Regions from separate parts of the Geobacillus stearothermophilus ATCC 12980 genome, predicted to be linked through region 1. Evidence: predicted binding sites of a transcription regulator. Region 1 holds the regulator's gene; the other holds the start of a gene.
What was found. Region 1 encodes CtsR, which represses protease genes until heat stress. Its sites were predicted from a motif close to ATGGTCAATAAAGGTCAAACA; they were not measured.
Positions count from the first base shown of each region.

Region 2: the regulator CtsR is predicted to act here: its motif matches at 12,263-12,283, upstream of clpP (ATP-dependent Clp endopeptidase proteolytic subunit ClpP).

Region 1 is NZ_CP128494.1:93,596-108,548, forward strand. It holds rRNA gene QSJ10_RS00495 (23S ribosomal RNA) at 1-825, shown strand, start outside; rRNA gene rrf (5S ribosomal RNA) at 1,066-1,182, shown strand; gene ctsR (transcriptional regulator CtsR) at 1,457-1,918, shown strand; gene mcsA (protein-arginine kinase activator protein McsA) at 1,933-2,481, shown strand; gene mcsB (protein-arginine kinase McsB) at 2,486-3,577, shown strand; gene clpC (ATP-dependent protease ATP-binding subunit ClpC) at 3,574-6,009, shown strand; gene radA (DNA repair protein RadA) at 6,085-7,455, shown strand; gene QSJ10_RS00530 (PIN/TRAM domain-containing protein) at 7,741-8,835, shown strand; gene ispD (2-C-methyl-D-erythritol 4-phosphate cytidylyltransferase) at 8,857-9,543, shown strand; gene ispF (2-C-methyl-D-erythritol 2,4-cyclodiphosphate synthase) at 9,558-10,040, shown strand; gene gltX (glutamate--tRNA ligase) at 10,147-11,616, shown strand; T-box leader at 11,692-11,930, shown strand; gene cysE (serine O-acetyltransferase) at 11,988-12,665, shown strand; gene cysS (cysteine--tRNA ligase) at 12,643-14,052, shown strand; gene QSJ10_RS00560 (Mini-ribonuclease 3) at 14,056-14,478, shown strand; gene rlmB (23S rRNA (guanosine(2251)-2'-O)-methyltransferase RlmB) at 14,478-14,953, shown strand, end outside.
Region 2 is NZ_CP128494.1:2,461,629-2,476,581, reverse strand. It holds gene hisD (histidinol dehydrogenase) at 1-1,070, shown strand, start outside; gene hisB (imidazoleglycerol-phosphate dehydratase HisB) at 1,074-1,661, shown strand; gene hisH (imidazole glycerol phosphate synthase subunit HisH) at 1,887-2,528, shown strand; gene hisA (1-(5-phosphoribosyl)-5-[(5-phosphoribosylamino)methylideneamino]imidazole-4-carboxamide isomerase) at 2,528-3,262, shown strand; gene hisF (imidazole glycerol phosphate synthase subunit HisF) at 3,259-4,017, shown strand; gene hisIE (bifunctional phosphoribosyl-AMP cyclohydrolase/phosphoribosyl-ATP diphosphatase HisIE) at 4,014-4,661, shown strand; gene QSJ10_RS13530 (tetratricopeptide repeat protein) at 4,940-6,409, shown strand; gene trxB (thioredoxin-disulfide reductase) at 6,485-7,441, shown strand; gene QSJ10_RS13520 (NUDIX hydrolase) at 7,773-8,249, shown strand; gene rapZ (RNase adapter RapZ) at 8,268-9,164, shown strand; gene QSJ10_RS13510 (gluconeogenesis factor YvcK family protein) at 9,161-10,114, shown strand; gene whiA (DNA-binding protein WhiA) at 10,252-11,214, shown strand; gene QSJ10_RS13500 (HPr family phosphocarrier protein) at 11,229-11,486, shown strand; gene clpP (ATP-dependent Clp endopeptidase proteolytic subunit ClpP) at 11,613-12,203, opposite strand; tRNA gene QSJ10_RS13490 (tRNA-Arg) at 12,519-12,590, shown strand; partial or broken gene QSJ10_RS15680 (hypothetical protein) at 12,709-12,765, shown strand; gene QSJ10_RS13480 (RNA polymerase factor sigma-54) at 12,794-13,042, shown strand; gene QSJ10_RS13475 (glutaredoxin family protein) at 13,072-13,317, shown strand; gene QSJ10_RS13470 (sugar-binding transcriptional regulator) at 13,440-14,459, shown strand; gene gap (type I glyceraldehyde-3-phosphate dehydrogenase) at 14,502-14,953, shown strand, end outside.

The sequences.
Region 1 (14,953 bases):
TACTGCAGCCTGATATGGAATTTTGGTATCGCTTGTACAGGATAGGTGGGAGCCTGGGAAGCCGGAGCGCCAGCTTCGGTGGAGGCGGCGGTGGGATACCACCCTGGCGGTATTGAAATTCTAACCCGCACCCCTTATCGGGGTGGGAGACAGTGTCAGGCGGGCAGTTTGACTGGGGCGGTCGCCTCCCAAAAGGTAACGGAGGCGCCCAAAGGTTCCCTCAGAATGGTTGGAAATCATTCGGAGAGTGCAAAGGCACAAGGGAGCTTGACTGCGAGACGGACAGGTCGAGCAGGGACGAAAGTCGGGCTTAGTGATCCGGTGGTTCCGCATGGAAGGGCCATCGCTCAACGGATAAAAGCTACCCCGGGGATAACAGGCTGATCTCCCCCAAGAGTCCACATCGACGGGGAGGTTTGGCACCTCGATGTCGGCTCATCGCATCCTGGGGCTGTAGTCGGTCCCAAGGGTTGGGCTGTTCGCCCATTAAAGCGGTACGCGAGCTGGGTTCAGAACGTCGTGAGACAGTTCGGTCCCTATCCGTCGCGGGCGCAGGAAATTTGAGAGGAGCTGTCCTTAGTACGAGAGGACCGGGATGGACGCACCGCTGGTGTACCAGTTGTCCCGCCAGGGGCACCGCTGGGTAGCTATGTGCGGACGGGATAAGCGCTGAAAGCATCTAAGCGTGAAGCCCCCCTCAAGATGAGATTTCCCACCGCGTCAGGCGGGTAAGATCCCTCGAAGATGACGAGGTCGATAGGTCCGAGGTGGAAGCGTGGCGACACGTGGAGCTGACGGATACTAATCGATCGAGGGCTTAACCTAACAAGAAAAGTGGAGGCCGCCTGCTTATCGGCGAGGCGCGCTGGAGGGCCTGCGAGCGGGCTTAGCCCGCCGCAGCAGGACCGAAGCGTCGCGAGCCGATGGCGGCCGGAACTAGACAGCGAAAAGCGCAGGCGAGCGGCGGCGAGCCGGAGCTAGACAATGAAAAGTGAAAGCGTCCCGGCTTCTTCCTGAAACGGTTATCTAGTTTTCAGGGAACGAATTCCTAACAACCTCATATGGCCTAGTGGTGATAGCGGAGGGGAAACACCCGTTCCCATCCCGAACACGGAAGTTAAGCCCTCCAGCGCCGATGGTAGTTGGGGCCAGCGCCCCTGCAAGAGTAGGTCGCTGCTAGGCTAAGCAGAAAGCACGCCTTTTTCTTCATTAGGAGAAAAAGCGTGCTTTTTCGTTTATCTGACCGAGAAGCGTTTTACTGGGCGAAAAAACGGATATTCTATAGATAGTCTCCCTTGTTTCGGTAGCCCTTGCAATTTTTCGTCATACATTGTATAGTAAAAGCAAGGTCAAATATAGTCAAAGTCAACAAGATGGCGGTGATGCTTCTTCCCAAGGAATGCCCGTTTATTATTGGGCAGGGAGCAGCTTGGTTGTGAGGAAGGTGGGAGGTAGAGTGCCAAACATTTCCGACATTATCGAGCAATATTTGAAGCAAGTACTCAATATGAGCGACCAAGACATCGTTGAAATTAAACGAAGTGAAATTGCTAATAAATTCCGATGTGTTCCCTCGCAAATCAACTATGTCATCAACACGAGATTCACGCTCGAGCGCGGATATATTGTTGAAAGCAAGCGCGGTGGCGGCGGCTATATCCGCATTATGAAAGTAAAGACGAAAAGCGAGGCGCAGCTGATTGACCAGTTGCTCGAGCTGATCGACCACCGCATCAGCCAGTCGAGCGCCGAAGATGTGATAAAACGACTTATGGAAGAAAAGGTGATTTCGGAGCGGGAAGCGAAAATGATGTTGAGCGTGATGGATCGCTCCGTTTTATATATCGATTTGCCCGAGCGGGATGAACTGCGGGCGCGCATGTTAAAGGCGATGCTGACGTCGCTAAAGTATAAGTAGGGGAGGGGAAGGCATTGATTTGCCAAGAATGCAAGCAACGCCCGGCGACGATGCATTTTACGAAAATAGTCAACGGGGAAAAAACGGAATTTCACCTTTGCGAGCAATGCGCCAAAGAACATGGTCATACGTTTATGCTCTATGGCCATGACGACTTTCCGCTCAACAATTTGTTAGCGGGGCTTCTCAACTTTCAAGCTCCGATGAAAGAAGTGACGGCCAATGCGTTCCCGAATCCGGATTTGCTTCAATGCGAGACGTGCCAAATGACATACCACCAGTTTACGCAAATTGGGCGGTTCGGTTGCGCCGACTGCTATCGGACGTTTGCCCGTTACCTTCCGCCGATTTTAAAACGGCTTCATAGCGGAAATACTGCTCATTCAGGGAAAATTCCGAAGCGAAAAGGCGGCGTCCTCCATTTGCGGAAGCAGCTGGCCACGTTGAAACAAAAGCTTCAGGAATTAGTTGCCCGCGAGGAATTTGAGCGGGCGGCCGAGGTGCGCGACCAGATTCGTTCGTTAGAGGACGAACTTCGCCGACGTGGAGAGGGGGAGATGTAGCGGTATGTCATTTGGAAAGTTTTTCAACACAGCGGTCAGCGCTTGGATGAGCCAGGAGGGGCCGAATTCGGACATCGTGTTGAGCAGCCGCATCCGGCTGGCGCGCAATATTGTTGATTTTCGTTTCCCAACGCTGTTTAGCAGCGAAGAGGCGAAACAAATCGTTGCCTTGTTTGAGCGCGCGTTCGTCCATCGTCCGTATGGGGAAGCGGGACGGTTTGAACTGTTGAAAATGTCGGAGCTTCAACCGATTGAAAAACGGGTATTGGTGGAAAAGCACTTAATCAGCCCGCATTTGGCTGAAGATTCGCCGTTTGGCGCCTGCCTGCTTTCGGAAAATGAGGAAATCAGCATTATGATCAACGAGGAAGACCATATCCGCATTCAGTGTCTGTTTCCAGGGCTTCAGCTTGCCGAGGCGCTTGAGGCGGCGAGCGAGTTGGATGATTGGATTGAAGGGCATGTCAACTATGCGTTCGATGAACGGCTTGGTTACTTAACGAGCTGTCCGACGAACGTCGGAACGGGGTTGCGGGCGTCGGTGATGATGCATCTTCCGGCGCTGGTGCTGACGCAGCAGATCAACCGCATCATCCCTGCCATCAACCAGTTGGGACTCGTCGTCCGCGGCACGTACGGGGAAGGAAGTGAGGCTTTAGGGGACATTTTCCAAATTTCGAACCAAATTACGCTCGGAAAATCAGAAGAAGATATTGTCGCTGATTTGCATACGATCGTTGAGCAGCTCATCGCCCAAGAAAGGGCGGCTCGCCAGGCATTAGTGAAAACGTTGGGCATACAATTAGAAGACAAGGTATTCCGTTCATACGGCATATTGGCCAACTGCCGCGTCATCGATTCGAAGGAGGCGGCGCAATGCCTGTCGGATGTGCGTTTAGGGATCGATTTAGGATATATCAAAAACGTCTCGCGCAACATTTTAAATGAGCTGATGATTTTGACGCAGCCAGGATTTTTGCAACAATATGCCGGAGGGGTGCTTCGCCCTGAGGAACGGGATGTCCGCCGGGCGGCGTTGATTCGGGAACGCTTAAGGATGGAAACACGAAGAAAGATGGAGGGTGATGAACGATGATGTTTGGCAGATTTACGGAACGGGCGCAAAAAGTGCTGGCGTTGGCGCAAGAGGAAGCCATCCGCCTCGGCCATAACAATATCGGAACCGAACATATTTTGCTTGGGCTGATCCGTGAGGGGGAAGGAATCGCTGCTAAAGCGCTCATGGCGCTTGGACTTGACCCGGATAAAATCCAAAAAGAAGTCGAATCGCTCATCGGCCGCGGCAATGAAGTGTCCCATACGCTCCATTACACGCCGCGGGCGAAAAAAGTGATCGAGCTGTCAATGGACGAAGCGAGGAAACTTGGCCATTCGTATGTCGGCACGGAGCATATTTTGCTTGGCTTGATCCGCGAGGGGGAAGGCGTGGCCGCTCGCGTGCTGAACAACCTCGGGGTGAGCTTGAACAAGGCGCGCCAACAAGTGTTGCAACTGCTCGGCAGCAATGAATCGGTATCGGGCCACGGCGGTGGGGGGGCTTCGCATGTAAGCACGCCGACGCTTGACAGCCTTGCCCGCGATTTGACGGCGATTGCCCGCGAAGGGCGGCTTGATCCGGTCATCGGCCGCAGCAAAGAAATTCAGCGTGTTATTGAAGTGTTGAGCCGACGGACAAAAAACAACCCGGTGCTCATCGGTGAACCGGGGGTTGGAAAAACAGCGATCGCGGAAGGATTGGCCCAGCAAATCGTCAACAACGAAGTGCCGGAAACGCTGCGCGACAAACGGGTCATGACGCTCGATATGGGGACGGTCGTCGCCGGGACGAAATACCGCGGCGAATTTGAAGACCGGCTGAAAAAAGTGATGGACGAAATTCGCCAGGCGGGCAATATCATTTTGTTCATCGATGAACTCCATACGTTAATCGGCGCTGGCGGAGCCGAAGGGGCCATCGACGCGTCGAACATTTTAAAGCCGGCCTTGGCGCGTGGAGAATTGCAATGTATCGGTGCGACAACGCTTGATGAATACCGCAAATACATTGAGAAAGATGCTGCGCTCGAGCGCCGCTTCCAGCCGATTCACGTCGATGAGCCGACAGTTGAAGAGTCGATTCAAATTTTAAAAGGGCTGCGCGACCGGTATGAAGCGCATCATCGCGTCTCGATTTCCGATGAGGCGATCATTCAGGCAGTCAAACTTTCCGACCGGTATATTACCGACCGGTTCCTGCCGGATAAAGCGATCGACTTGATTGATGAAGCTTGCTCGAAAGTGCGTCTCCGTTCGTTCACGGCGCCGCCGAAACTGAAAGAACTGGAGCAAAAGCTTGAAGAAGTGCGAAAAGAGAAAGATGCGGCCGTGCAAAGCCAAGAATTTGAAAAAGCGGCGTCGCTGCGTGATATGGAGCAGCGGCTGCGTGAAGAGCTTGAAGAAACGAAACGTGCGTGGAAAGAAAAACAAGGCCAAGAAAATTTGGAAGTGACGGTCGAAGACATTGCCGCGGTCGTCTCGAGTTGGACCGGGATTCCGGTATCGAAGCTGGCCGAGACGGAAACCGAGCGGCTGTTGAAACTGGAAGAAATTTTGCATTCGCGCGTCGTCGGCCAAGACGAGGCGGTCAAAGCGGTGGCCAAAGCGGTGCGCCGCGCCCGGGCTGGCCTCAAAGACCCGAAACGCCCGATCGGTTCGTTCATTTTCCTCGGCCCGACCGGCGTCGGGAAAACGGAATTGGCCCGTGCATTGGCCGAGGCAATGTTTGGAGATGAAGATGCCCTCATTCGCATCGATATGTCCGAGTATATGGAAAAACACTCGACATCGCGGCTCATCGGTTCGCCGCCGGGGTATGTCGGCTACGAAGAAGGCGGTCAGCTGACCGAAAAAGTGCGTCGCAAGCCATACTCGGTCGTTCTGTTGGATGAGATGGAAAAAGCGCATCCGGACGTGTTTAACATCTTGCTGCAGGTGCTCGAAGACGGGCGGTTGACTGACTCGAAAGGGCGGACGGTTGACTTCCGCAACACGATCATCATTATGACATCGAACGTCGGCGCGGATGCTTTGAAGCGGAACAAGTATGTCGGCTTTAACATCCAGGATGGAAACCAGCAATACAAAGACATGAAAAGCAAGGTCATGGATGAGCTGAAAAAAGCGTTCCGTCCGGAGTTTTTGAACCGGATCGATGAAATTATCGTCTTCCATTCGCTTGAAAAAGACCATCTAAAACAAATTGTCCGTCTGATGGCTGATACGCTGGTGAAACGGCTGAAAGAGCAAGATATTGACCTTGAATTGACGGAGGCGGCGATTGAGAAAATCGCTGCTGAAGGTTTCGATCCGGAATACGGGGCTCGCCCGTTGCGCCGCGCTTTGCAAAAACATATTGAAGACCGTTTGTCCGAAGAACTGTTAAAAGGCACGATCGCCAAAGGACAAAAAGTCGTCGTTGATGTGAAAGATGGGGAATTTGTCGTATTGGCAAAACAGGCCGTGATGTGATGAAAAAAGGTATGCGGCACGATGCTGCCCATACCTTTTTTCCATATGGAACACAAGAGAGAAAGGGTTAGTTCAATGGCGAAAAAGAAGACGAAATTTGTTTGCCAAGAGTGCGGATACGAATCGGCGAAGTGGCTCGGCCGCTGCCCGGGATGCCAAACGTGGAACTCATTCGTCGAGGAAATCGAGCCGGTCAGAACCGCTGTGCGTGGGGCATTTCTCCATTCGGAGCCGTCCGGGTCCGCTAAACCGGTTCCGATTACTGCCGTTGCCGCGGTGCAAGAGCCGCGCATCGAAACGAACAGTGCAGAGTTCAATCGCGTGCTCGGTGGGGGGATCGTCAAAGGGTCGCTCGTCTTAATCGGCGGCGACCCCGGCATCGGCAAGTCGACGCTGTTGCTGCAGGCCTCAGCGCAACTGGCGGCTAGGCATACAGTGTTGTATGTATCGGGCGAGGAATCCGTCAAACAGGTAAAACTGCGCGCTGGGCGCCTTCGCGCCGAGTCCGATCATCTGTATGTGTTAGCGGAGGCGAATTTGGAATATATTGTATCAGCGATTGAAACGATTCAGCCCTCCTGTGTCGTGATTGATTCAATCCAGACGGTGTACCGGACGGATATTACGTCAGCGCCGGGCAGTGTCGCCCAAGTGCGCGAGTGCACCGCTGAGTTGATGAAAATCGCCAAAACAAAAGGCGTCGCCATTTTTATCGTCGGCCATGTGACGAAAGAAGGGGCGATCGCCGGGCCGCGCATTCTCGAGCATATGGTCGATACCGTCCTTTATTTTGAGGGGGAGCGGCATCATACGTACCGCATTTTGCGGGCGGTGAAAAACCGCTTCGGTTCGACGAATGAAATCGGTATTTTTGAAATGCGCGACATCGGGCTGCGGGAAGTGGAAAATCCGTCCGAAGTGTTTTTGGAAGAGCGATCGCACGGGGCGGCGGGTTCGACGGTGGTGGCGGCCATGGAAGGGACGCGCCCGGTTCTGGTGGAAATTCAAGCGCTCGTTTCGCCGACAAGCTTCGGCAACCCGAGGCGGATGGCGACCGGCCTCGATCATAACCGCGTGTCGTTGCTTATGGCCGTATTGGAAAAGCGGGTCGGGCTGCTGTTGCAAAACCAAGATGCCTATTTGAAGGTGGCGGGCGGAGTGAAGCTTGATGAGCCGGCCATTGACCTAGCCATCGCCGTCAGCATCGCCTCAAGCTTTCGCGATCGGCCGACCAATCCGACCGACGTCATTATCGGTGAAGTCGGGTTGACCGGGGAAGTGCGGCGTGTCTCCCGCATTGAACAGCGTGTGCAAGAGGCTGTCAAACTAGGTTTTTCCCGTGTCATTGTACCGAAAAACAATTTGGCAGGTTGGCAGCCGCCGGCAAGCGTTCAGGTGATCGGCGTTTCCCATGTGGCTGAGGCGCTCGAGCATACGATGATTTGAATGCTTTCTTCGGGGGAACGGGCAAATAGGAAACGGCTGGGGGCGCTCGCTAAAGCATCCTCTTGCTCCGCCCCGATCATGTTTTGCATGAAATGACCGAACTTTTTGTTTCGAACAACGTAAATATATATAGGGGGGCAACGTCCTTCCGCTGTGCACAGGCGTCCAGCGCGAATTGTTACAAGCGGATGTCGAATGTTCAAAAATGGTTAAAAATTGGGTTTCGGTTGGTTTCAAACATTGGAAACTGTTTATAATGTTAGATAGGGAGGTGAAGATGAGCCGATGGTCAAACGTGTCGTACAACTATTTTTTTTCGCCGTAGGCGGAACGCTGGGCGCCATGTTTTTGCCTGATTTGCTTGCGCTGTTGAATGTAAGCGACATGCCGCTCATCCATAATTCCTATACGTTGGCGGTGTTGGGCGCTGTTCTTTTCTTTTTGTTGACGTTTTGGCTTGTGGATTATGTTGTGGACATGGTGCGCTGGGTCGAGGAAACATTGGTAAGGGCGCCTGCTGCTGACGTGCTGTTTGGCAGCCTCGGGCTGATTTTTGGTCTTATTATTGCGTTTTTGGTCGTCATGCCGCTGCAATCGTTTCGAATTCAAGTGTTGAACACGGTGCTGCCGATTTTTTTGACGATCTTGCTTGGCTATTTAGGGTTTCGTGTCGGCTTAAAGAAACGGAATGAGCTGATGAACTTATTTTCTCTTTCCAATCGAATGACAAAGAAAAAAGGCGGAGAAACCGAGAACGAGGCGCCGAAAGGTGGAGCGGTGAAAATTTTGGACACAAGCGTCATCATCGATGGGCGGATCGCGGACATTTGCCAAACCGGGTTTTTGGAAGGCCCGCTTGTCATTCCCCGTTTTGTGTTAGAGGAGCTCCAGCATATCGCCGACTCCTCCGATGTGCTGAAGCGAAACCGCGGCCGCCGCGGCTTGGATATTTTAAACCGCATTCAAAAAGAGATGGCGATGAAGGTGGAAATTCATGAGGCCGACTTCAGCGATGTGCAAGAAGTCGACAGCAAGCTCGTCAAACTAGCCAAACAGCTTCAAGGCGTCGTCGTCACAAACGATTTCAACTTGAACAAAGTGTGTGAGCTGCAAAACGTGCGCGTCCTTAATATCAACGATTTGGCTAATGCCGTCAAGCCGATCGTCCTGCCGGGCGAGGAGCTGAATGTGCATGTCATTAAGGACGGAAAGGAACATAACCAGGGCGTTGCTTACTTGGATGACGGAACGATGATTGTTGTCGAAGACGGCAAAGAATATATCGGCAAACGGGTTGACGTCCTAGTCACCAGCGTGTTACAAACATCTGCGGGGAGAATGATTTTTGCCAAGCTGAAGCTGTTGCAAAAAGCGCTGTAAACAGAACAGGGGAAACGTCCAATGAACTACGAAGCGATTGTCTTGGCGGCCGGACAAGGAAAGAGGATGAACGCCGGTATGAATAAGCAGTTTATTGAACTAGGCGGCGAACCGCTCATCGTCCGGACGCTGAAGGTGTTCGACCGCGATGAACGGTGCGCCCGCGTCGTGCTTGTCGTGAATCCGGCGGAGCGAAGCCGCTTTGAGCAACTTGTCGTTCGTTTTCGTATCAAAAAAGTGGCAGCGTTCGCTGAGGGCGGCGAGGAGCGGCAACATAGCGTCTATAACGGGCTGCAGGCGTTAGAGGGACGGGGCATTGTCCTGATCCACGACGGCGCCCGCCCGTTTATTCACGTCCGCCATTTGCATGAGCTGGCGGATGCAGCCGCCCGATACGGGGCAGCGGTCCCGGCTGTGCGGGTGAAAGACACAATCAAAAAAGTGGACGGTTTGTTTGTCGAACAGACGATTGATCGTTCCAGCTTGTGGGCGGTGCAGACGCCACAAGCTTTTCGTCTGTCTTTGATCGCCGAGGCGCATGAGGCTGCGAAACGGGAAGGCTATCTTGGCACGGACGACGCCAGCCTCGTCGAGCGGCTCGGCAAGCCGGTGAAAATTGTAGAAGGGGACTACCGCAACATTAAACTGACGACTCCGGAAGACATTTTGTTTGCCGAGGCGATTTTAGCGAGCCGCGTCGCAGAGTAAACGGAGGTGAAGACATGTTTCGCATCGGACAAGGGTTTGACGTTCACCAGCTCGTTGAAGGGCGTCCGCTTATCATTGGCGGCGTACATATTCCGCATGAGAAAGGGCTGCTCGGCCATTCGGATGCCGATGTGCTGCTCCACGCGGTGGCGGACGCGTGCCTTGGAGCGATTGGCGCCGGCGATATCGGACGGCATTTTCCTGATGATGACCCGCGCTATAAAGACGCGGACTCAACCGAATTGTTGGCGCACGTATGGACGCTCGTCCGGAAGGAAGGGTATGCATTGGTGAACGCCGACTGTACGATTATCGCTCAAAAGCCGAAAATGGCTCCGTACATTGAGGAGATGAAAGCCGTGATCGCCCGCCTGCTTGAAGCCGAGCGCACACAAGTGAACGTCAAGGCGACGACAACGGAAAAACTCGGGTTCACCGGGCGCGGGGAAGGCATTGCCGCCCAAGCGGTCGTGTTGCTTAAAAAGAGCGGGGAGTAAGGCGCAACCGTTAGGCGCCGAATGGGGCGAGCCGTCCGTTTTGAACTTTGCCGCGATAAACGGTACAATAAGGGTACAAGTTTGGATGAAAGTGGAGGGTTGGACGATGGCAAAAGATGTGCGCGTGCGCTATGCGCCGAGCCCGACCGGCCATTTGCATATCGGAGGGGCGCGGACCGCGCTGTTTAACTATTTGTTTGCTCGCCATCACGGCGGAAAAATGATCGTCCGCATCGAGGATACGGATATCGAACGGAACGTGGAAGGCGGCGAACAGTCGCAGCTCGAAAACTTACAATGGCTCGGCATCGATTATGACGAGTCCGTTGATAAAGATGGCGGCTATGGTCCGTACCGCCAGACGGAGCGGCTTGATATATACCGGAAGTATGTGGACGAACTGCTCGAGCAAGGACATGCGTACAAATGTTTTTGCACGCCGGAAGAGCTTGAGCGGGAGCGGGAGGAGCAGCGTGCGGCCGGCATCGCCGCTCCGCAATACAGCGGCAAGTGCCGCCGTTTGACGCCGGAACAGGTCGCGGAACTTGAGGCGCAAGGCAAGCCGTATACGATCCGCCTCAAGGTGCCGGAAGGGAAAACATACGAAGTCGACGATCTGGTGCGCGGCAAAGTGACGTTTGAATCGAAAGATATCGGCGATTGGGTCATTGTGAAGGCGAACGGTATTCCGACGTACAACTTTGCCGTCGTCATCGACGACCACCTTATGGAGATCAGCCATGTGTTCCGCGGTGAGGAGCATTTGTCCAACACGCCGAAGCAGCTGATGGTGTATGAATATTTTGGCTGGGAGCCGCCGCAGTTTGCCCATTTGACGTTGATTGTCAACGAACAGCGGAAAAAGTTGTCCAAGCGCGATGAGTCAATCATTCAGTTCGTGTCGCAATACAAAGAGCTCGGCTATTTGCCGGAAGCGATGTTCAACTTTTTCGCCCTCTTAGGCTGGTCGCCGGAAGGGGAGGAAGAAATTTTTTCGAAAGACGAGCTCATCCGCATCTTCGACGTTTCGCGGCTGTCAAAGTCGCCGTCGATGTTTGACACGAAAAAGCTGACATGGATGAACAATCAATACATCAAAAAACTCGATTTGGACCGGCTCGTCGAATTGGCTTTGCCGCATTTGGTGAAAGCCGGGCGCTTGCCGGCGGACATGAGCGACGAACAGCGGCAGTGGGCGCGCGATTTAATCGCACTGTATCAAGAGCAAATGAGCTACGGGGCGGAGATTGTTCCGTTGTCCGAGTTGTTCTTTAAGGAAGAAGTCGAATACGAAGATGAGGCGCGCCAAGTGCTCGCCGAAGAACAAGTGCCCGACGTGCTTTCGGCCTTTTTGGCCCATGTGCGGGACCTCGACCCGTTTACAGCCGACGAAATTAAAGCGGCGATTAAGGGGGTGCAAAAGGCGACCGGACAAAAAGGGAAAAAGCTGTTTATGCCAATTCGCGCCGCGGTGACCGGGCAAACGCACGGGCCGGAGCTTCCGTTTGCCATTCAGCTGCTCGGCAAACAAAAAGTAATCGAGCGGCTCGAGCGGGCGCTGCAAGAAAAATTTTAGCGGAATAGGTGTGCACGTTTGCGTAGTGCGTGTGGTATAATAATACAAAGTTTATCGGTTGAACAAGCGCATAGTGAAAAAGCGTTGACGAGGAGAAGTAGGAAACGCCGTCATCCCAGAGAGAGTCGCCTTGGCTGGAAGCGGCTTATGCCCGGCGTTATCCGAAATGCGCCTCGGAGTCTCCTTTCGAACCGGAACAGAGACGTTCTGCAGTAGAGAGGAGCGGAGCCTCTCCGTTATCGGACTCGAGCGAGTGAAACGGCGTTTTCCCGTTTCGCTAAACAGAGTGGAACCGCGCCAAAAGCGTCTCTGTGTCTTCGGCACAGGGACGCTTTTTTATTCAAAACAACTTAGAGGGATGGAGGGAGGACATGATGTTTAAAACGTTAAAAGAGGATATTGAGGTCATTTTTGAACAAGACCCGGCGGCAAGAAGCTACCTGGAAGTCATTTTAACGTACTCCGGCCTGCATGCCATTTGGGCGCATCGGATCGCTCATGCGCTTTACAAACGGAAATTTTACTTTCTTGCCCGGTTGATTTCGCAAATCAGCCGCTTTTTCACCGGCATTGAAATTCATCCGGGCGCCAAAATCGGCCGCCGCTTTTTCATCGACCACGGCATGGGTGTGGTGATCGGCGAAACGTGCGAAATCGGCGACAATGTCACGGTCTATCAAGGGGTCACATTAGGAGGGACAGGGAAAGAAAAAGGGAAGCGGCACCCGACGATCAAAGACAACTGTTTGATCGCTGCCGGCGCGAAAGTGCTCGGGTCGATTACGATCGGCGAAAACTCGAAAATTGGCGCCGGGTCGGTCGTGTTAAAAGACGTGCCGCCCAACTCAACCGTCGTTGGCATTCCGGGCCGCGTGGTTGTGCGTGATGGAGTGAAAGTGAAAAAAGATTTGAACCACACCGACCTGCCAGATCCGATCGCTGACCGGTTCCGGGAGCTTGAAGAGGAGATCGTCCGGCTGAAAAGCGAGTTGGAGGCATTGAAACAGCAAGAAAGGAAGAGCGAGTATGAGCAGCATCCGGCTTTATAATACGTTGACGCGAAAAAAGGAACCGTTTGAGCCGCTTGAGCCCAACAAGGTCAAAATGTATGTATGCGGTCCTACCGTTTACAACTATATCCATATCGGGAACGCCCGGGCCGCCATCGTCTTTGACACGATCCGCCGCTATTTGGAGTTCCGCGGCTACGACGTGACGTACGTATCCAATTTTACCGATGTCGACGACAAACTGATTAAGGCGGCCCGCGAGCTTGGCGAAAGCGTTCCGGCGATTGCCGAGCGGTTTATCGAGGCGTATTTTGAAGACATTCAGGCGCTTGGCTGCAAAAAGGCGGACATCCACCCGCGCGTGACAGAAAATATCGGGACGATTATCGAATTCATCCAAGCGCTCATCGACAAGGGGTATGCGTACGAGGTGGATGGCGACGTCTACTACCGGACGCGCAAGTTTCCCGGTTACGGCAAGCTGTCGCACCAATCGATCGATGAATTGCAGGCTGGAGCGCGCATCGAAGTCGGCGAGAAAAAAGACGACCCGCTCGATTTCGCCCTTTGGAAAGCGGCGAAAGAAGGAGAGATTTGTTGGGACAGTCCATGGGGGAAAGGGCGGCCGGGTTGGCATATCGAATGCTCGGCGATGGCGCGCAAATATTTAGGCGATACGATCGATATCCACGCCGGCGGCCAAGATTTGACGTTCCCGCACCATGAAAACGAAATCGCCCAGTCAGAGGCTTTGACCGGCAAACCGTTTGCGAAATATTGGCTGCACAACGGGTATTTAAATATTAACAACGAAAAAATGTCGAAGTCGCTTGGCAACTTCGTGCTCGTCCACGATATCATCCGGCAGATTGACCCGCAAGTGCTGCGCTTCTTTATGTTGTCGGTGCACTATCGCCATCCGATCAACTACAGCGAAGAGCTGCTCGAGAGCGCCCGGCGCGGGCTCGAACGCTTAAGGACGGCATATGGCAACTTGCAGCACCGGCTCGGAGCGAGCACGAATTTAACCGACGACGATGACAAATGGCTGTCGCGCATCGCTGCGGTCCGCGAATCGTTCATCCGCGAAATGGACGACGATTTCAACACGGCGAACGGCATTGCGGTTCTATTTGAGCTGGCGAAACAAGCGAACTTGTATTTGCAGGAAAAGACGACATCGGAAACCGTTATTGGCGCCTTTTTGCGTGAATTTGAACAGTTGATGGACGTGCTTGGCCTCGATCCAAAGCCAAAGCAAGAAGAGCTGCTTGATGAGGAAATCGAGGCGCTGATCCAACAGCGCAACGAAGCGCGGAAAAACCGCGATTTCGCGCTGGCTGACCGCATTCGCGACGAGTTGAAGGCCAAAAACATTATTTTGGAAGATACGCCTCAAGGGACAAGATGGAAACGGGGATCATAAGCAATGGCGCAGTTTGAGACCGTTCATGATGTCAAACAATTAAATGGCTTGGCGCTCGCCTATATTGGCGATGCGGTTTATGAAGTGTACGTGCGCCGCCACTTGCTGGCGATGGGCAGCGTACGGCCGCACGAGCTGCATCGGCGGGCGATCCGCTACGTGTCGGCCCGGGCGCAAGCAAGAGTCATTTTAACCTTGCTTGATGAAGGCGTGTTGACGGAAGAGGAGCAAGCCATCGTCCGCCGCGGCCGCAACGCGAAATCAGGCACGATTCCGAAAAATACGGATGTGCAGACATACCGGCACAGCACCGCGTTCGAAGCGTTGATCGGCTATCATTTTTTACAGGACAACGGCCGGCGGGTCGACGAGTTAATCGGCCGTTCATTTGCGATTATTGAAAGGGAAGAAAGGGCGTTGGAATGATGGATTACATTATCGGCAGAAACCCGGTCATCGAGGCGCTCAAATCCGGGCGCGACATCAATAAAATCTGGATCGCGGAAGGAGCGCAGCGCCACGCCGTCGAGCCTGTCCTCGAATGGGCGAAGCGGCGGGGCGTGCTCGTCCAATATGTTCCGAAGCGCAAGCTTGACCAAATGGTTGACGGGGTGCACCAAGGGGTGATCGCCCAGGCGGCCGCATACCGCTATTACGAGGTCGACGATTTGTTTGCCCGCGCCGCCCGACGGGAAGAAGCGCCGTTTTTCCTCATTTTGGACGAAATCGAAGACCCGCATAACTTGGGCGCCATTATGCGCACCGCAGATGCGGTCGGAGCGCACGGGCTCATCATCCCGAAACGGCGGTCGGTGGGGTTGACGCCGACCGTAGCGAAGGCGTCAACCGGAGCGATCGAGCACGTTCCGGTCGCGCGCGTGACGAACTTGGCGCGGACGAT
Region 2 (14,953 bases), 460 kb from region 1:
CGGCGATGGACGCGGAGATGCTGGAGATCATTCGCCAAGCGGCGGCGAACATTCGCGACTACCATGAGCGGCAAAAGCGCGAATCATGGTGGATGACGAAAGAAGACGGCACCATTCTCGGACAAAAGGTGACGCCGCTCGATGCGGTCGGGTTGTACGTGCCAGGCGGGACGGCCGCTTATCCGTCGTCTGTGCTGATGAACGTTATTCCCGCACAAGTGGCGGGGGTGAAACGGATTGTCATCACCTCGCCGCCAAACAAAGATGGCACGCTCCCGGCTGGGGTGCTGGCCGCCGCCTATGAACTCGGCGTGACGGAAATTTACAAAGTCGGCGGCGCGCAGGCGATCGCCGCGCTTGCTTACGGGACGGAAACGATCCGGCCGGTTGACAAAATTTTCGGGCCGGGCAATATTTATGTGGCATTGGCGAAGCGGGAAGTGTTTGGGCATGTGGCGATCGACATGATCGCCGGGCCGAGCGAAATTGTCGTGCTCGCCGATGAGACGGCGCATGCGGATGAGATTGCGGCCGATTTGTTGTCGCAAGCCGAGCATGACGTGCGGGCGTCGGCCATTTTGGTGACGCCGTCGATGAAATTGGCGCTGGCGGTGGCGAGCGAAGTCGAACGGCAGCTGGAAACGCTGCCGCGCCGCGACATTGCCCAAGCGGCGCTCGAGAACTATGGCACCATTTACGTCACTGAGACGCTTGAGGAAGCGGTGGATGTCGTGAACGAACTGGCCCCGGAGCATTTGGAAGTGATGACGGCAGAACCGCTCGCGCTTTTCGGCCGGCTCCGCCATGCGGGAGCGATGTTTTTCGGCCGCTTCAGCTCCGAGCCGGTCGGCGACTATTTCGCCGGGCCGAACCACGTGCTGCCAACCAACGGCACGGCCAGATTCTCAAGCGGCTTGAGCGTTGACGAGTTTGTGAAAAAATCAAGCGTGATTGTTTACAGTGAAACCGCATTGAAACAACATGGCGACAAAATCGCCGCCTTTGCCCGCCTCGAGGGGCTAGAGGCGCACGCGCGCGCCATTGAGGTGCGGCTCGAGAAAGGGGAATGAATGATGGCAAGGGAAGCGATGATCGCAAGAACGACGAACGAGACGAGCATTGAGCTGCGTTTGGCGATTGACGGCGAAGGAAAAGCCGAACTGGAAACGGGCGTGCCGTTTTTAACCCATATGCTCGATTTGTTCGCCAAGCACGGCCAGTTCGATTTGCGCATTGACGCGAAAGGCGACACGCATATTGACGACCACCATACGACGGAAGACATCGGCATTTGCCTCGGGCAGGCGATCAAGGAAGCGCTTGGCGACAAAAAAGGAATCAAGCGGTACGGCAACGCGTTTGTGCCGATGGATGACGCCTTGGCGCAAGTTGTGATCGACTTGAGCAATCGCCCGCATTTTGAGTTTCGCGGCGAGTTTCCGGCAGCGAAAGTCGGCGCGTTTGATGTCGAGCTCGTGCATGAGTTTTTATGGAAACTGGCGCTTGAAGCGCGGATGAACTTGCATGTCATCGTCCATTACGGGCGCAATACGCACCATATGGTCGAAGCGGTGTTTAAGGCGCTCGGGCGGGCGCTCGATGAAGCAACGATGATCGACCCGCGCGTCAAAGGCGTTCCGTCGACAAAAGGGATGCTGTAGCCGATGGAGTGGGGCGCCCCCCGTGGGGAAAGAGTTCCGCAGGCGCAGGAAAGGCGGTCGGATCGAGGCAGCGCTTCCTGCGGGAAAAGCTCCATGGATGCAGGAAAGGCGACCGGATGCCAAGGAGAGGTTTGCACATGGAAGGAGCGCCGTAAAAAAGCATGCCGCCATACCGTTGTTCATTGAACAAGGGGATGGGCATGGATCAGGGAAGAAAGGAATGGGATGACGATGATCGGGATCATCGATTATGGCATGGGCAACTTATACAGCGTCCGCAAAGCGCTCGAGCGGCTCGGCTGCCCGTATATCGTGAGCGGCGACAAAGAGGAGCTCGAGCAGGCGCGCGGGCTGATTTTGCCCGGTGTCGGCTCGTTTCGCGATGCGATGCACATTTTAAATGAGACAGGCCTAGCTGCTTTCATCCGTTCGGCGGTTGAAAACGGCACGCCGCTGCTCGGCATTTGTTTAGGGATGCAGCTGTTGTTTGACGAAAGCGAAGAAAACGGGCCGACAAAAGGGCTTGGCTTGCTTCGCGGCCGCGTCGTCCGTTTTCCGGGCGTCACGAAAACCGGCGAGCCATACAAAGTGCCGCACATGGGCTGGAACCGGCTCCGCTTTCATCGTCCGTCGCCGCTCCTTCGTGGCGTCGAGGAAGGGCATGTGTATTTTGTCCATTCGTATTATGTCATTCCAGGGGATGAGGACGTCGTGCTCGCGAGCAGTGAATATGACGTTGATGTTCCGGCGGTCGTCGGGCGCGGCTGTGTGTTTGGCACACAGTTTCATCCGGAAAAAAGCGGTGCGGTCGGCATGAGCATCTTGAACAATTATGTCGGCATCGCCACGGGAAGGGGGAACGGCTGATGGCGGCGTTTACGATTTATCCGGCGATCGATATGCGCGGCGGCAAGTGCGTCCGCCTGCTGCAAGGCGATTACAACAAAGAAACGGTGTACGGCGATTCGCCGGTCGCGATGGCCGAGCAATTCGCGGCCCAAGGGGCGGAGTGGATTCATATGGTCGATTTGGACGGGGCGAAAGAAGGGCGGCGCGTCAACGACCGGTTTGTCATTGAAGCGGCCCGCCTGGGCGTCAACGTGCAAGTCGGCGGCGGCATCCGGACGGAAGAGGATATCGTGTATTATTTAGAAAATGGGGTCGCCCGCGTCATTTTAGGAAGCGCCGCCATTGCCGATCCGCCGTTTGTGAAAAAGATGCTCCAAACATACGGCCGCCGCATCGTGATTGGCATTGACGCCCGCGACGGCTTCGTGGCGACGGAAGGGTGGCTGGCGACGTCCAACGTGAAAGCGGAAGAACTCGGGCGGATGCTCGCCGAGGCGGGGGTGGAGACGTTTATCTTTACGGACATTGCAACGGACGGCACGCTGTCGGGCCCGAACATCGCCGCCGCGGTCCGGTTGGCCGAGGCGACGGGAAAAGAAGTGATTGCTTCTGGCGGCGTCAGCTCGCTTGACGATTTGCGCGCGCTCTGCCAATATGCTGGACAAGGCATCGGCGGTGCGATCGTCGGCAAGGCGCTTTATACGAATCAGTTTACGCTAGCGGAAGCGTTAAAGGCGGTGAGCGAGCGATGATCACGAAACGCATCATCCCGTGCCTCGATGTGAAAGACGGCCGCGTCGTCAAAGGAGTGCAATTTGTCCAGCTGCGCGATGCCGGCGACCCGGTGGAGCTGGCGAAGGCGTACGATGAGCAAGGGGCGGACGAGCTCGTCTTTTTGGACATCTCCGCTTCCCATGAAGGCCGGAAAACGATGGTCGATGTCGTCGAGCGCGTCGCTGCCGAGCTCGCCATTCCGTTTACGGTCGGCGGGGGGATTCATTCGCTTGACGATATGAAGCGGATGCTGCGCGCCGGGGCCGACAAAGTATCGCTCAACACCGCCGCGGTGCTCCATCCGGCCTTGATCGCAGAAGGGGCGGACTTTTTCGGCTCGCAATGCATCGTCGTTGCCATTGACGCGAAATACGATGAAACGCTTGGTTCATGGCGCGTCTATACGCACGGCGGCCGCAACGCGACCGAATGGGAAGTGGTCGCGTGGGCGCAGGAAGCGGTCCGTCTTGGCGCCGGGGAGATTTTGCTGACGAGCATGGATGCCGATGGCGGCAAAAACGGTTTTGATATTGCCTTGACGCGGCGGGTGAGCGAAGCGGTCAGCGTTCCGGTCATTGCGTCCGGCGGCGCCGGCAAGGCCGAGCATTTCCTCGAAGCGTTCGAAAAAGGGAAAGCGGACGCGGCGCTGGCGGCATCGATTTTCCATTACAAAGAAACGTCGGTCGGACAAGTGAAAGCGTACTTGAAAGAAAGAGGGGTGAACGTGCGATGACGGCAGACATTCGCTTTGATGAAAAAGGGCTGGTGCCCGCGATCGTCCAAGATGCGCAAAGCAAGGAAGTGCTCACGCTCGCCTATATGAACAAAGAGTCGCTCGAAAAAACGATCGAGACCGGAGAAACATGGTTTTACAGCCGCTCGCGCCAAGAGTTGTGGCATAAAGGGGCGACATCTGGAAACGTGCAGCGCGTTGTCGACATCCGCTACGACTGCGACGCCGATGCGTTGCTCGTGCTCATCGAGCCGGCGGGTCCGGCGTGCCATACGGGCGCGTATTCGTGCTTTTCCCGCTCGCTGGACGGCGCGGCGCGCGCGCCGCAGGCCGACCGGTTCGCCATTTTGAACGAGCTCGAACAGATCATCGCCAAGCGCGACGCCGAACGGCCAGAAGGGTCGTACACGACGTATTTGTTTGAAAAAGGCGTCGATAAGATTTTGAAAAAAGTCGGCGAAGAAGCGGCCGAAGTGATTATTGCGGCGAAAAACCGGAGTCATGACGAGCTGAAATGGGAAGCGGCTGATTTGTTGTACCATTTGCTTGTGCTGTTGCGGGAACAAAAGTTGCCGCTTGACGCCGTGCTGGCAACGCTTGCCGAGCGGCACGCACAAAAAACGGAAGCAGCGGAACAAACCTAATCGTAAGCCGATGGTTGGCGAAGGCTTGTTCACGGGAACGATTGGAAACGGAGGAATGGAAAAACGGGATGCCCGCCACTCAGACTGCCGGGCTCATGGCTCGCGTGAGCGAACCGCGGAGGCAGCCGGAGGGCGGGGCATCCTTTTTTGACGTCTCCGCCGTTTGGCGGACGGCAATGGCGCTGCTGCCATGTTTTTGAGCTGAGTTTTGTTGTTTGTTTCAGCGGCCAATATGATATACTGTTGCTCGACGAATTTTACGGACAACGGAGGACAGAATGGGAAAACAACTGAAGCAGTCATCACGAAAAGCGACGATTGTGCCGTTTATCCAGAACGGAGAGTATTTTTTCAAAAAAGGAATGAAAGCATACGATCGGGGCGATTTGCATAAGGCGAGGAAGTATTTCGAGCGCGCCGTCCGTTTGGATGAGCGCGATGCGTCGTTTGCCCTGCAGCTGGCGCTAGTATTGTCTGAACTTGGTGAATACCAGTTTTCAAACCAATGGCTGTTCAAAATTATTCATGATCTCGATGAAACGATGGACGACTGTTTGTATTTTTTGGCGAACAATTTCGCCTGCCTCGGCTTGTTCCGCGAGGCTCGGCAATACGCTGAACAGTACTTGGCGAATGAGCCGGACGGGGAGTTTGCCGACGATGCCGCCGACTTGCTTGAGCTGCTTCGGCTCGATGGCTCAGAATGGACGGAAGAAGAGGAGCAACTGATGGTGCTGGAGGATCGGGCCCGCCGTTTGCTTGAGGAGGAGCGGTTTGCGGAAGCGATTGAGGCGCTCGAGGCGATTGTCGTCCGCTATCCGGACGTGTGGGCGGCGCACAACAACCTGGCGCTTGCTTATTTTTACAGCGGCGATGTCGACAAAGCGAAACAGAAAGTGCGTGAAGTGCTCAAACGCGATCCCGGCAATTTGCATGCGCTTTGCAATGCGCTCGTTTTCGCGTATTACTTGCATGATCAGGAGCAAGTCTCTTCCCTTTGCCGGACGCTCGCCGGGCTTTATCCGTTTTTCCATGAGCATCAATACAAGCTCGGGGCGACGTTCGCGCTTGTCGGGCGGTTCGATTTGGCGTTCCGCTGGCTGCACCGCCTGTACAAAAGCGGCTTTCGCGGCGACGGGCCGTTTTACTACTGGCTCGCCTGCACCGCCTACCATACGGGGCATGAATCGCTCGCTCGGAACATGTGGGAAGAGTTTCTCGTGTTTCATCCGGAAAAGCGCGGCGAGGAGCCGTGGGCTGTTCCGTCGTTCGACGAAGCGTTTGCCCGCATCATCCGCTGGATTGAGCAGGAAGGATTGGCTGACCAGTTGTACGGCTTATATTTGTTCAGCCGCTCGAAGCAAGCGGAGGAAACGGCCATGTCGCTGGCGATCTGCCGCTTGTTGCCGGCCGACCCGCGCTTGCGTCCATTCATCGACTCGTTTTTATTTGGCTTGACCGACGGCTCGTCCGCCCGGGCGGGGAACGTCGGCCGTATGGTCGATGCGCTTTCGGCAAATAATGAAGAAAAGGAAGCACTCTGCCGCTTTGCGTTTGCGATTGCCGTCCATCCGCTGGCCGATGGCGAACGGTTTGCGAACGGAGCGGCGTGGGCGGCGGCGATTGAATACATGTGGCGTCGTCAGCAAGGAGAGCGTGTGACGCAAAGAGAGATGGCGGCCAAATACGGCGTTTCGGCGTCGACGGTGCAAAAATACGTGCAAAAAGCGCGCCGTCTCTATACATGAGCAAATCAATAGACAGGGCGAATCGACTTTTATACGATGAAAATGGAATGATTCTCAAGCGAGGGAGTGGACGGTGTGGCAGACGAAAAAATTTACGATGTCATTATTGCCGGAGCCGGGCCGGCTGGGCTGACGGCGGCTGTCTATACATCGCGCGCCAATTTGTCGACGCTGATGATCGAGCGTGGCGTCCCGGGCGGGCAGATGGTCAACACTGAGGAAGTCGAGAACTATCCTGGCTTTGAAACGATTTTAGGCCCGGAATTGGCGACGAAAATGTTTGAGCATGCGAAAAAATTCGGCGCGGAGTACGCATACGGCGATGTGAAAGAAATCATCGATGGCGAGGCGTACAAAACGGTCATCGTCGGCGACAAAGAGTACAAGGCCCGCGCGGTCATCATCGCCACCGGAGCGGAATATAAAAAACTCGGCGTACCGGGTGAAGCGGAGCTCGGCGGCCGCGGCGTTTCGTACTGTGCGGTGTGCGACGGGGCGTTTTTCAAAGGGAAAGATTTGGTTGTCGTGGGCGGGGGCGACTCAGCGGTCGAAGAGGGCGTCTATTTGACGCGGTTTGCCAATAAAGTGACGATCGTTCACCGCCGCGACAAGCTGCGGGCGCAAAAAATTTTGCAAGACCGGGCGTTCGCCAATGAAAAAATTGATTTCATCTGGAACCATACGGTGAAACAAATCAACGAAAAGGACGGAAAAGTCGGCAGCGTGACGCTTGTGCATACGCAAACGGGCGAGGAGCGCGAATTTCCGTGCGACGGCGTTTTCATTTACATCGGGATGGTGCCGCTCTCGAAGCCGTTTGCCAATCTTGGCATCACGAATGAAAACGGCTATATCGTCACGAACGAAAAGATGGAGACGAAAGTGCCGGGCATTTTCGCCGCCGGTGATGTGCGGGAAAAAACGCTCCGGCAAATCGTGACGGCTACCGGCGACGGCAGCATCGCCGCGCAAAGCGCCCAGCATTACGTTGAGGAACTGAAAGAAAAGCTCCATAAGCAAGGGGTCAGCTGATCCGGTAACCAAATCGCAATCAAATCGTAATGGTTATTTAACCCAGATGTAACACGGGCGCAACACATTTGTCGTATGCTATAAGTAAGTAATTGACCCCCTTTTATATAGATCCTTTTTGGCGCGGGCGTTTGTCCGCGTCTCTTTTTTTGCCGGGCGCTTGCATCCTGCCGTTTCGCTTGAAACGGCGGGGATGGCGTCTTTCGGCTGGAAGCGGAATGTTGGGCCCCGAGGTTTTTGCAGACGGGAAGCGGACGGTTTCCAGCGGTTTGAAGGTGGAGCGGCCTAACTATTTATGGTAAAATAAAGATGATTATGTGCGTGTTTGCGGATGGTTGGGGTGGACGAATTGCAACGGGTGACAAACTGCGTATTATATAAAGACGGCCAAGTGCTGCTGTTGCAAAAGCCGAGGCGCGGCTGGTGGGTCGCTCCGGGCGGGAAAATGGAGCCCGGTGAGACGGTGCGCGAAGCATGCATTCGTGAATACCGGGAAGAGACGGGCATTTATTTGAAAAATCCAGAGCTGAAAGGCGTCTTTACGATCGTGATGAAAAACGGGAATGAAACGGTATCGGAGTGGATGATGTTTACGTTTTTCGCCGACGACTTCATCGGCGAAAACGTGCCGTCTTCCGAAGAAGGGACGCTCGCTTGGCATAAGGTTGAAGCGCTGTCCACGTTGCCGATGGCCCCAGGAGACTACCATATTTTAGAATACGCTGTCAAAGGCAAAGGGGTCATGTACGGAACGTTTGTATATACGGAGGAGTTTGAGCTGCTTTCATATCGTCTTGATCCAAGTTAGCGGAAGGGGAGCAGAAAAATGGGGAAACACGGGGCGCAGCAACCGATTCAACTCGTTATCATCACCGGCATGTCCGGGGCAGGCAAAACGGTGGCGATCCAAAGCTTTGAAGACCTCGGCTTTTTTTGCGTCGACAACTTGCCGCCGACGCTGTTGCCGAAGTTTTTGGAGCTTGTGAAAGAGTCCGGGAATAAAATGAATAAAGTCGCGCTCGTCATGGATTTGCGCAGCCGCGACTTTTTCGACCACTTGTTTGCCGCGCTCGATGAGTTGGCCGGGCAGGCGTGGATTATGCCGCAAATTTTGTTTTTGGATGCGCAAGACTCGACGCTTGTGGCCCGCTATAAAGAAACGCGGCGGACGCATCCGCTCGCGCCGAATGAGCCGCCGCTTGAAGGCATCCGCCTGGAGCGGAAACTGCTTGAGGAGCTCAAAGGGCGGGCGCAAATCGTTTATGACACGACTGGGCTCAAGCCGCGCGAACTGCGGGAGAAAATCGTCCGCCAGTTTTCATCGCACGCCCAGTCCGGCTTTATGGTCAACGTTATGTCGTTTGGATTTAAATACGGCATCCCGATTGACGCTGACTTGGTGTTTGATGTCCGCTTTTTGCCGAACCCGCACTACATTGAGCATATGCGGCCGAAAACCGGGCTCGATGAGGAAGTGGCGTCATATGTGCTCAAATGGGGAGAAACGCAAAAGTTTTTGGAAAAGCTGATTGATTTGCTGGCGTTTATGCTGCCGTATTACCAGCGCGAAGGAAAAAGCCAGCTGGTGATCGCCATCGGCTGCACGGGCGGTCAGCATCGTTCCGTGGCGCTCGCTGAGCATATCGCCCGCCATTTTTCCGCCAATTATAAAACGGTTGTCTCGCACCGGGACATGGAGAGGAGAAAGGAAGCGCATCGATGAGAGACAAACGAGCAGCGAAGATCGTCGTCATCGGCGGCGGCACTGGGCTTCCCGTCCTGCTTCGGGGTCTGAAACAGCACGATCTTGACTTGACGGCTATCGTCACCGTCGCCGATGACGGGGGGAGTTCCGGGCGGCTCCGGGACGAACTGCACATCCCGCCGCCTGGGGATGTGCGCAACGTGCTCGCCGCGCTGTCTGATGTCGAACCGCTTATTGTTGAGCTGTTTCAACACCGTTTTCAAAACGGCAACGGCTTATCGGGACACTCGCTCGGCAATTTGATTTTGGCGGCGCTTACATCGATCACCGGCGATTTTGTGAAGGCGATCCGCGAAATGAGCAAAGTGTTGAACGTACGCGGCCAAGTGTTGCCGGCGGCGAACAAAAGCGTCGTGTTGCACGCGGAAATGGAAGATGGTACCATTATTTCGGGCGAGTCGAAAATTCCTGGCGCGGGGAAAAAAATTAAGAGGGTGTTTTTAACCCCGGAAGATATTGAACCGTTGCCGGAGACGACCGCCGCCATCCGCGGCGCCGACTTGATTGTCATCGGCCCGGGGAGTCTGTACACAAGCATTTTGCCGAACTTGCTCGTGCCGAAAATCGGGCAGGAAGTGTGCAAGGCGAAGGCGAAAAAAGTCTATATATGCAACATTATGACCCAGGCCGGCGAGACGCCGCACTATACGGTGAGCGACCATGTGAAGGCGCTTCATGACCATCTTGGCGTCCCGTTTTTGGATGCCGTCATCGTCAACAGCGGGGCGATTCCGGAATCCATCCGCCGCCGGTATGAAGAGGAGCGGGCCGAGCCGGTGCATGATGACAGCGGCACGCTCGGCGTGCAGGTGATCCGTGACGATATTGTTACGTACGATGATGGGGTCATTCGCCATAATACAGGGAAAGTCGCCGCCCTCCTTCTCGGGCTGCTTCCCCGCTGCTAGACGGCGGGCGCTGTGTGCCTGATCCGCATACGCATAGGCCAAGGAGACGGGGCGCGAGGGGCGGCGGCCGCATGGCCGCGCCGAGAGTTGGGCACCTCCAACCGGCCGGTACGGGAGCGAATGGAGGTGGAACGATCATGTCTTTTGCGTCCGAAACGAAGAAGGAGCTGACGAATTTAGAGGTCAAGCGCTGCTGCTTGCGGGCCGAGCTGTCGGCGCTGTTGCGCATGAACGGCTCACTGTCGTTTTCCGGCGGGCGGATGGCGGTCGATGTCCAAACGGAAAATGCGGCGATCGCCCGGCGCATTTATACGCTGTTGAAAAAAGGGTATGACGTCGCGGTTGAGCTGTTTGTCCGCAAAAAAATGCGTTTAAAGAAAAATAACGTGTATATCGTCCGCATTACCGACGGCGCCGCCCCGCTGCTCCGTGATCTTTGCATTTGGAACGGCGATTTTTCGTTCATTCATGACATCGATCCGGAACTTGTCAAGAAAAAATGCTGTAAGCGCTCGTATTTGCGTGGTGCGTTTTTGGCCGGCGGCTCGGTCAACAATCCGGAGACGTCCTCGTATCACTTGGAGATTTTTTCTTTGTACGAGGATCATAACCGCTCTTTATGTGAACTGATGAACAGCCACTTTTTTTTAAATGCGAAAATGTTGGAACGGAAAAAGGGGTTTATTACGTATTTAAAAGAGGCAGAGAAAATTGCCGAGTTTTTGAACATCATCGGCGCTCACCAGGCGCTGCTCCGCTTTGAAGACATCCGCATCGTCCGCGATATGCGCAACTCGGTCAACCGGCTTGTCAATTGCGAGACGGCCAATTTGAACAAAACGATCGGCGCTGCGCTTCGCCAGGTGGAAAACATCCGCTACATCGACGAGACGATCGGCCTCGACGCCTTGCCAGCGAAGCTGCGGGAAATCGCGAAGCTTCGCATCGAGCATCAAGACGTGACGCTGAAAGAGCTTGGCGAGATGGTCGCCGGCGGCAAAATCAGCAAATCCGGCATCAACCACCGGCTACGCAAAATTGATGAGATCGCGGAGCGGCTGCGGGCTGGAAAGCCGATCGATTTCCATAAATCGCTGTAAAGGGGAGATGGAGAATGGTGGAAAAACAAGTGAAAGTAAAATTAGAAACCGGGCTGCAGGCGCGCCCGGCGGCGTTGTTTGTCCAAGAAGCGAACCGTTTTTCCGCTGATGTGTTTTTGGAAAAAGATGGAAAACAGGTGAACGCGAAAAGCATTATGGGCTTGATGAGCCTCGCCATCGGCCATGGAGCGGTGATCACGCTCATTGCCGACGGTCCGGATGAGCAAGAAGCGATCGAAAAGCTCGCCGCCTATGTGCAAAAGGAAAAGTAAAGCAGCGTGTGGGGCTGGCGGGGAAAGGAATGGAAAAGGCTGCTCCGTTTTTGTCGGAAGCAGCCTTTTTTCGTCAATGTCGGTGCAGGCGCAGCTCTATAGCGGTTCTACCAACGTGTGCATGCCTTATTTTTCATCAGCGCGCGTCAGCACCCGGTCGATAATGCCGTATTCCATCGCTTTTTGCGCTGTCATGAAGTTGTCGCGGTCCGTATCGCGTTCGATCACTTCGATCGGCTGGCCGGTGTTTTCCGCCAAAATGCGGTTCAATTTGTCGCGCAAGAACAAAATGCGCTTCGCTGCGATTTCGATTTCCGTCGCCTGCCCTTGGGCGCCGCCGAGCGGTTGGTGGATCATGATTTCACTGTTTGGCAAGGCGAACCGTTTCCCTTTCGCACCGGCGGCAAGCAAAAACGCCCCCATGGAAGCGGCCATGCCGATGCAAATTGTCGATACGTCCGGTTTGATGAACTGCATCGTGTCGTAAATCGCCAGGCCAGCTGTGATCGAGCCGCCCGGGCTGTTGATGTACAAGGAAATATCTTTGTCCGGGTCTTCCGCCGCCAAAAACAACAGCTGCGACACGATCGAGTTGGCCACTTGGTCGTCGATCGGGCTGCCAAGGAACACGATTCGGTCTTTCAATAAGCGCGAATAAATGTCGTACGCCCGCTCCCCGCGGTTCGTCTGTTCGATGACAGTCGGAATCAAATACATCCCAAAACGCCTCCTTTTCCATCCTAATGGATCAATATGTACGCCTTCATCATACACGAATGGTCAATGAAGGTCAAACAAAACGACCTTCCCCATTCTTTATAACATATTCGCGGCTAGCGGGAACATCCCTCTTTTCATCATAACCGCTTTTTTATTTTTTTAACCAGTTGCCTGTGGCGGTGGCATTGATGTGGAAGGAACAAAGGCCTGATTTTTCCTGTTTTTTTATTGCATTTTCCCCTTGCATTTTTGCACGATCCTGCTATAATAGAACATGCAACGGAACGAAATAGAGAAATCATGAACTTCCATGCCCTCGTAGTGTAGTGGATAGCACGAGAGATTCCGGTTCTCTTAGCGTGGGTTCGAATCCTGCCGAGGGCGTTCCAACGATCTGACAAGTTCGGATTGAGATTCCCAACCCCCTTGATACGACCGCGTTTGCGGTCGTTTTTCATTGCTTGCCGAGCTGGCGGCGCGGTTTTCCGCATCGGAACAAGAGATGGAACGGGGGCTGCGCCTTGTGCAGTCGCTCGACCCGCCGGGAGTCGGCGCCCGCGATTTGGCGGAATGCCTCTTGCTGCAGCTTGAACGTCTTCCTGAGCGCGACGAGCTGGCGGAAACGATCGAGGTGGCTTTCCTCCGCTCAAGTGAAAGCGATCATCCAAGAGCTGATCGCGGCGGAAGACCGACAGACGCCGCTTTCTGGCCAACAGCTTGCTGATTTGCTTCATGGCCGATACGGCATCGCCATTTCGCTCCGCACGGTCGCCAAATACCGCGAGCAGCTGCGCATTCCTTCTTCGGCGAAACGAAAGCAATACACCGGAGCTTGATGCGACCGGTGAAAGAAAGGAAGAACGCGATGCACATCCGGTTGTACACGAAGACGAACTGTCCGCTTTGCGACAAAGCGAAAGCGGTTTTGACGGAGCTGCAGGCAGACTATCGGTTTACGATGGAAGAGATCGATATTTATGAAGACGACGCGCTTCTCGAGAAATATCAGTTGATGATTCCGGTCGTCGAGCTTGACGGGGAAGAAATCGGGTATGGGATGATTGAAAAAGAAACGGTGAGAAAACGGTTGCGGCGGGCAAAAAATAGTTGAACTGCTATCGTCCTCCTGCTATAATGAAAATAGCGCGGGAGGAATTTTTTATCGATTGGCGGGACATAATATGTCATACCGGGACAAAAAACGTCCCTATGTTCTGCTAAGGGAAAGGATCGATGCAACCGTTAGTAGAGGCATTAAAAAAATTATCGCCCGACTTGCTTGACGTTATGCAAAAACGATATCAAATTTTGTACTCTATTTCGCTTATGGCGCCGATCGGGCGGCGGGCGCTGGCGGCGAGCCTCGGCATGAGCGAGCGGGTTCTCCGGTCGGAAACAGAATTTTTGAAAGGACAAAACTTGCTTTCCACCGATGTGTCGGGCATGCGGTTGACGGAGGAAGGCCAGGCGCTCCTTCATACGCTCAATGATTTGATGCGGGAAGCGCTCGGACTCAAAGAGCTGGAAGCCGCGCTGCAGGAACAGCTCGGCATTCCGCGGGTGATTGTCGTTGCCGGGGATAGCGACCGTTCCCCTTGGGTAAAAAAAGAAATGGGTAGAGCGTGTGTCGCCTGCATGAAGGAGCTGCTTGAGCCCGGGGACATCGTCGCCGTGGCCGGCGGAACGACGATGGCGGCGGTCGCGGAGATGATGACGCCGGATTCGAAGCTTCGTGATGTGTTGTTCGTGCCGGCGCGCGGCGGCCTTGGCGAAGATGTCGAGAATCAGGCGAACACGATTTGTGCGAAAATGGCGGAAAAAGCGATGGGCCGCTATCGGTTGCTGCACGTGCCTGACCAGCTGAGCGATGAAGCGTACGCGTCGCTTGTCGAAGAGCCGGCGGTGAAAGAAGTGCTTGAGCTCATCCAATCATGCCGCATGGTCGTCCATGGCATCGGTGAAGCGGTGACGATGGCCAAGCGGCGGAAGACGCCGCCTGTAGAGATGGAGAACATCATCGCCCGCCATGCGGCCGCCGAGGCGTTCGGCTACTATTTCAACGAGTACGGCGACGTCGTCCATAAAGTGAAAACAGTCGGCATTCAACTTGAACACCTCCCGCATGTCGAGCATGTCATCGCCGTCGCCGGAGGGGCGTCGAAGGCGAAAGCCATTCGCGCGTACATGAAACGGGCGCCGCACTCGATATTGGTGACGGACGAAGGAGCCGCAAAAGCGTTCGTAGGGGAGTAATCTCCCTTGCTGATACAATCCAATCGCAAGGAGGAAAATAAGATGGCAGTCAAAGTGGGAATCAACGGATTTGGCCGCATCGGACGCAACGTCTTCCGCGCGGCATTGAAAAACCCGGACATTGAAGTGGTGGCGGTGAACGATTTAACCGATGCGAATACGCTTGCTCATTTGTTGAAGTACGACTCTGTCCATGGCCGTTTGGATGCCGAAGTGTCAGTGAACGGCAACAACTTGGTCGTCAACGGCAAAGAAATCATCGTCAAGGCGGAACGCGATCCGGAGAACTTGGCGTGGGGCGAGATCGGCGTTGACATCGTCGTTGAGTCGACCGGCCGCTTCACGAAACGCGAAGACGCCGCCAAACATTTGGAAGCGGGTGCGAAAAAAGTGATCATTTCCGCCCCGGCGAAAAACGAAGACATTACGATCGTCATGGGCGTCAACCAAGACAAATACGATCCGAAAGCCCATCATGTCATCTCGAACGCGTC